3 regions of the Metabacillus sp. 84 genome follow, and region 1 is predicted to be linked to each of the others. Evidence: riboswitches for the same ligand, from Rfam matches in the RefSeq annotation. Region 1 holds a riboswitch; each other region holds the start of a gene.
The links. A riboswitch is a leader RNA that binds a small molecule or an ion and turns the genes downstream of it on or off. The one in region 1 is predicted to bind S-adenosylmethionine.

Region 2: another riboswitch for S-adenosylmethionine. It lies ahead of msrA (peptide-methionine (S)-S-oxide reductase MsrA); the one in region 1 lies ahead of ACQCV8_RS10210 (YezD family protein).
Region 3: another riboswitch for S-adenosylmethionine. It lies ahead of ACQCV8_RS19095 (M14 family zinc carboxypeptidase); the one in region 1 lies ahead of ACQCV8_RS10210 (YezD family protein).

The regions. Positions count from the first base shown of each region.
Region 1 is NZ_JBNILN010000004.1:251,117-253,317, forward strand. It holds gene ACQCV8_RS10200 (anion permease) at 1-124, opposite strand, end outside; gene ACQCV8_RS10205 (phosphoadenylyl-sulfate reductase) at 138-839, opposite strand; gene ACQCV8_RS10210 (YezD family protein) at 1,049-1,162, opposite strand; SAM riboswitch class I at 1,329-1,434, opposite strand; gene ACQCV8_RS10215 (hypothetical protein) at 1,595-2,119, shown strand; gene ACQCV8_RS10220 (IS1595 family transposase) at 2,187-2,201, shown strand, end outside.
Region 2 is NZ_JBNILN010000008.1:26,019-28,219, forward strand. It holds gene ACQCV8_RS14125 (D-alanine--D-alanine ligase) at 1-547, opposite strand, end outside; gene ACQCV8_RS14130 (thioredoxin family protein) at 745-1,062, shown strand; SAM riboswitch class I at 1,187-1,302, shown strand; gene msrA (peptide-methionine (S)-S-oxide reductase MsrA) at 1,392-1,928, shown strand; gene ACQCV8_RS14140 (FAD-dependent oxidoreductase) at 2,022-2,201, shown strand, end outside.
Region 3 is NZ_JBNILN010000018.1:32,607-34,807, forward strand. It holds gene ACQCV8_RS19095 (M14 family zinc carboxypeptidase) at 1-1,122, opposite strand, end outside; SAM riboswitch class I at 1,203-1,308, opposite strand; gene ACQCV8_RS19100 (GNAT family N-acetyltransferase) at 1,583-2,201, shown strand, end outside.

The sequences.
Region 1 (2,201 bases):
TAAGGGCTGCCAACCTGCGGGGAATGGCCCCTGTTCCATAAGCCACTCCCATCGATGCAGCCGCTCCGCTCGCACCGATATTCATGGCGAAAAATAAGCTTAAAAAAATTGCTGCAGCTTCCATTATCATTTACTCCTCACCCGTGAAGGCCGCATTCGGTTTTCTGTGTGCCATTCCATCGTCCTGACCTGCCGTCACTTACATCAATAGCAGGCTGTGTACAAGGCTTGCAGCCTATGCTCGGGTACCCCTGATCGTGAAGCATATTGTAATCCAGATCATTCTTATGGGCGAAACGCCAGACATCCTTCCACGTCCAATGGATGAGAGGACATATTTTTATGTTCTCAAATTTGCCGTCCCTGTTTAAAAACTCTGTATCTTTTCTGGAAGGAGACTGCTCTCTTCTCAAGCCGGAAATCCACGCTTTTTCGGTGCTCATTACTTCTCTTAGCGGGAGCACTTTTCTGATTTTGCAGCATTCATTCGGATTGGTTTTCCAAAGCTCATCTCCATGCTTTGCTGCCTGCTCCGCAACCGTTAACGGAGGTTTTTTCATCGTAATGTTTAAATCAGGATACCTTGCCTTTATCCGGTCAATTAGCTCATACGTTTCTTTGAAATGTACCTCTGTATCCAGGAAAACAATTCTTGCATTCTTTTTGATTCTGGATATTAGTTCAATCAGGACGATTCCTTCGATTCCAAAGCTGCAGGCATACACCAGTTCGTCCGCATAATGGCCGTATGCCCAGCTCAGCACGTGCAGCGCTTCTTTCAAATGATCTTCATTTTCAAAATCCGGATAGCTGCCGGTCCAGTTCTCATAAGTAAGCATGTTTGCACCTCTCTTAATCTAAACACAATGGTTTTATAGCCAACAGCTTCTGCCGCAATGGCCCGGCCGGGTACTCATGTAAGCACCCGGGACAAGCAGGTCTCTTGTAAAAAAATAAAAGCGGGACAGCACCAAAGCACAATAAAACATTTATGCCACAGCGCAGGTCCCGCCTCCAGTTTGTCTGGTCAGCGATCGTGATCCCTATTCTATTTCAATCTCACTTTTTCATTTTTTTCAAGCTGAATGATCTTCCCATCTTGAATGATCAGGGTAATCGATCCATATTTCATAGCTTGAAGCATTTCCTTTAGCTTTCCCATTACTTGATCAAGCTGATCTTGCTCCCCCACGGACAGCACTCCCTTTAACAAAATAGGCTCTGACAGCATTCAAGCTGATTAAACGGCATGTAACCGGACAGCAGCCGGACCGCCTAAAATCAACAGCAAAAAGCCTTCCATTTTAGAAAGACTAGTGAGGTTTTTCCCCTTATCTCTCAAAATGGGTTCCATTTTGCTGGATTTAGCACCTTGCTTTTCAGCAGGTTGCCGGGCTTCACAGGGCCAGGTCCCTCCACCGCTCTGGATAAGTATGATGTGTATTGATTTCAAATTTTAGCACAATTCGAACGATTGTCAACCCGAGTTTTCGGGTAGGTTTTATCAAAACTAAATCAAAGCTTGAATTGACTGGTTTTTTTAAGTTAAAAAAAACTTTACGATACGATAAACTATGGATATGAGGTGATTCGTGTGAAAAAAACCATTGTATCCTGGAGCGGCGGCAAAGACAGTGCCATGATGCTTCAAGTACTCCTTGAAAATCAAGAAATTCAAGTTTGCGGATTATTTACGGCAGTGGACTCTATTACAGGTCAAGTACCTTTTCACGGAGTTACGAAAGGTCTGATTGCAAAGCAGGCAGAGGAGCTGGATTTGCCGCTTCACATCATTGAAATTCCCCCCGCCGCCTCTAATAAGGAATATGATAAAAGCATGGGAGAATTTCTTAAAACTTGCAGAGATCAGAAAATCCTGCATGCAGCCTATGGTGACCTTTTTCTTGCAGATATAAAAAAATACAGAGAAGAATTGACAGCTCGGCATGGGATGAAGGCTATTTTTCCATTATGGGGAGAGCGGCCGGACAGATTATCCAAAAAATTTCAATCGGATGGGTTTTTGGCGGTTATTTCTGGCTTAGATGGAGCCAGGCTCCCTTATGATTTTCTCGGAAGGCACTATGATGAGTCTTTTGTAAACGCTCTTTTCGCATAGATTGTTGCTATTTTGACCACCCTATCGAGAGATGTGATAATATACTCTTTCAGGAGGGGGTTTTTCTATGTTTAACGACATC
Region 2 (2,201 bases), on a different contig from region 1:
AGCATGGGTAGCCGAGGTTGTTTTCAACCTTCGCATAAACAGTTTCCGGATCTTTTTTCCATTCGCTGCGGATCAGCCATACATAATCGGCTTGCGCAAGACCAGCCTGGGCAAATAGATTTTTCATAACGACTTTATCCATGCCCGCCGCTGAAGCAAGCACTCCGTTTCCAACGTACGGAAGGTTCATCAGTTCAAGCATGCCCTGGATCGTTCCATCTTCCCCATTAGGTCCATGAAGAAGCGGAAAAATGACATCAAACGGCTTCTCCTCCTGGTCAGCAGATGCAGACGGAAACAGCTCTGCATTCAGAGCAGACGGCATAATCGCCTTCCCTTCAGAATCGCCAAGCTTCAGGGCAGATACACTGGATGCCGGCTCATACAGCTGTGCACCGCGGATCCATTCTCCCTTTTCTGTAATATAAATAGGATGTATATCAAATTGCTTGAGATCCAGCGCTTTAATAACAGCAAGTGCTGTTTGCAATGAGACTTGATGTTCTGCGGATTTTCCACCGTATACAAGCCCGAGTTTAATTTTCATGTTTTATTTCCCCCTCAATCTTTCACGTACACGTTTTTTTCATCACTCTTCCTATTTTATCATTTTCCAGCCTGTTTGTTATCTTTGGCCCTGCAATTCTTTTATAGCATTCGAACATCTGTAAACTTTTGTGCGAAATCAAAATGTCGTTTATTTCTGCAGTTTGTATTAAAATAGGGGCAGGAGGGATTATGCATATGGAAAAAATTACATCAACCGAACAATTCGAAAAGCTCATTTCATCTGATAAGGAAGTTCTCGTTAAATTCTTCGCTGACTGGTGTCCCGATTGCACGCGAATGAACTTTTTCATTGATGAAATTCTTGAAGAATATAAGGACTTTCAATGGTTCGAGATCAATAAGGATGAGTTCCCTGAAATAGCTGAAAAATATCAGGTTATGGGAATTCCAAGCATTCTTATTTTCAAAAACGGCGAAAAGCTCGGTCACTTGCACAGCGCCAATGCCAAAACACCTGATCAGGTTCGTGAATTTCTTACAGAAAAACTTTAAGCACAAGCTCCGGCTTGTGTTTTTTGCTTTCCGATCAAACAACCTTTTGCGCGGGTTGGGCAGCACGAGTAAGAATCCTTGACTTTCCTTTCAATCAGTTTTATGCTCGTTTTAATTTCATTCACTCTTATCGAGAGAGGCGGAGGGACATGGCCCTGCGAAGCCTCGGCAGCGGATCACGGCAAATGTGAAACCGTGCTAATTCCTGCGGGCATATGCTTTTTGCCCGGCAGATGAGAGAAGAGCCGGTCTGCTTTTCAGATTATTCCCCCCTCTTCTGCTCAGGAAGAGGGGTTTTTACAGTTTCTTAAATCAAAGGAGGAAAAGACATGACTGCCATTCAAATTGAAACGGCAACATTTGCGGGAGGCTGCTTTTGGTGCATGGTAAAACCATTTGATGAACTTCCCGGAATTCACGGGATCGTTTCCGGATACACAGGCGGGCACATCGATAACCCATCATACGAGCAAGTAAAATCCGGAACATCAGGGCACGCCGAAGCCGTTCAAATCCGGTACAATCCAGAGGTTTTCCCATACGAAAAACTGCTTGAGCTCTACTGGCAGCAAATTGACCCTACGGATGATGAGGGCCAATTTATCGACCGCGGGGAATCTTACCGGGCCATTATTTTCTATCATACGGAAGAACAGCGCCAGGCTGCCGAAGCTTCAAAACAGCTCCTGGCTGAAAGCGGAAAATTTAAAGAACCGATCGTAACCCCAATCAAGGAAGCAAGTGCCTTCTATCCGGCTGAAGAGCATCATCAGGGCTTTTACAAAAAAAACCCTGAAAAATACAAGCAGGAGCGTGAGGAATCCGGACGCGAGGCTTTTATCAATCAGAATTGGAAAAATCGTTAAGAGTGCGGAAATCCGCACTCTTTTTATTTTGGTACATGATTTTCTTGATGTTGGAAAAATTATCTTAGAGTACATATCGAAGGAGGCTTTCCCTTGTCTACTAAATCAATCCCTTCATCCCCTGAACCTTTTTGGAGAGAATCAGCCGGGCTTCCCTCCTTTCCAAAGCTTGATAAAAATCTCGATACGGATGCAGTTGTTGTCGGAGGCGGCATCACCGGAATCACAGCTGCCTACTTACTTGCCAAAGAAGGAGTTAACGTCGTCCTGCTT
Region 3 (2,201 bases), on a different contig from region 1:
GTAGCTTTCAGGATAGAAGCCTTTTTCATTGTTTGGGTGTTCCCCTTTAACCCCGCGGTCAAAAACTTCCAGCTGGTCATGGAGCATCGCCTGCTTATTTTTCAAAGCAAATTGTAAAGCACCGGTTACGGCATCAACCTGCCATTTCACACCGTCCCAGTCATTTGCCGGTGCTTCCAGTGTATAGCCGAGACCGCCATGGAGCATGGCATAGGCCGGAGTATAAATGGGCGGATACACATCCCAGCCTGATTTTGAATCTCTAAGTGGAATATGAGTTCCCTCCATTGTTTTGTATAGGTCCGTTTTATACCCGGCTTTGCTTCTGACTAGGTTGGATTCCATCGCTTCAGCCTGCTGATTCATCCATTTATAAAGCAAATCATATTCATAATTCGGATTATGAGGCGGTGTACCCGGAAGAATCAGTCCGGGGTGCTTTTCTTCACCGCGCTGTCTTACGTAGCCGTGAAGGTCCAGAAGAACGAGGGGGTTAAGCTCCGCAATTTGCTTGACCACTGCCTTCGTTTCGGGCTGGGATTGGGTAATGAAATCCCGGTTTAAATCAATTCCGTTTCCATTAAAACGGGTAGCGTCCACCCGCCCATCCGGATTGGCATCGACATTGATAACGAGTGTAAAGTTCTTCAGGATGTCTTTTGTTTCCCGGTCATTTTTAAATCCGAATCGTTTAATCAAGCGGAGGGCTGCATCTGTACCGACAAATTCAGTTCCATGGATCGAGGCATGGATCAGAATAGGAGGCTTGATATCCGGGTTCGCTTTCAGGTAGCGCTGTGCTTTCTCGGGATTCTCATTCATCAGTTTCCGTAATCCTTTATATTTCAGCTGACCATGCTTCGATTTAGTATCTGAAATGGTAACGGTGTAGAGGTTTTTCCCGGAAGAAGATTTCCCTGTAATGTCCAATTGGATGCGGCTGCTTTGTTTTTGGAAAGCCTTTAATTTCCCTTCGAGAGCGTCATACGTTGTGTAGTCGTATTTCTCTGAATTGAAAAGGCTGTGTTTTCTTTCTGCCTCCTCAGCCAATGCCGCTGAAGGCAGCAGGCTTCCAATCAAACTCACACTTAGCAATAATGATAAAAAAGGTTTTTTGATCATTTCTGTCCTCCTAAACTTTTTTCAACATAAAAAGCCCCTTTCCAGAAAAGAAAGAGGCTTTGCACACAAAGGAATCCTCTCTCTTATCTGTCAGCTGAATGCTGCAAGAATTAGCACCGTGTTGACGATCATCAACCGGTTGCCGGGCTTCATAGGGCTTGTCCCTCCGCCTGCTCTTGATAAAAGAGTGTTCATATTGAATTAGTTCGAATTATAAAGGTTTCTAGGAAAGGGTCAATACATTTAGGCCAAAATGGTCCTTATGGTTTACAAGGAAATGGTAAAATAGGAAATATGCCCGTAAGAGGGCAGCAGTCAGAAGATTTGTTTTCCTCTGTCGCGAATTCATACGGGCAGCAGAATAGTCATTCGAAAAAAGCCAAAAAAGGAGAGCATGATCTTGAGCGAAGTATCGATTGAAAAAGCAGCTTTAGCAGATTCAGAGATTCTAACCAGCCTGATGAAGGAGACCTTTGACGCGGAGGCCCGAAGATGGCTTGCGGACAGTGACCCTTTCAGAGATTTCAATATCCAGCCACCGGGTTACCGATCGATTCACATGACGGAGTATAGCATTCAGGAACTCTCGTATTATAAAATACTTCATCAGGATAAAATTGCCGGCGGGCTTATCTTAACCATCTCCGGGAACATCTATGGCAGAATTGACCGTATTTTTGTAAGCCCTTCCTTACAGGGGAAAGGCATCGGTTCAAAGGCCCTTCAACTATTGGAAAAGGAGTTTCCACAGGTCACTTCATGGGAGCTGGAAACATCGAGCAGACAGCTGAATAATCATTATTTTTATGAAAAAGCAGGGTTTCAGAAAGTATATGAATCGGAAGACGAGTTTTGCTATGAAAAGCGAATGGACTCTGAAGATCCTTCAGTAAGAGTCCGTAATCAGGACTTGTCCGGCAAGCATTATGAAGATTGCAGAATGGCTGGAAGCAAGTATTATAAGGTGGATTTAGCGAGCAGTTCAATTGGCAACAGCAACGTTATGAATACTCATTTCAGCAATTGCAACATGAGTGGTACAAAATTCCAAAATATAAATTTCAGAAGCAGCCTGCTGG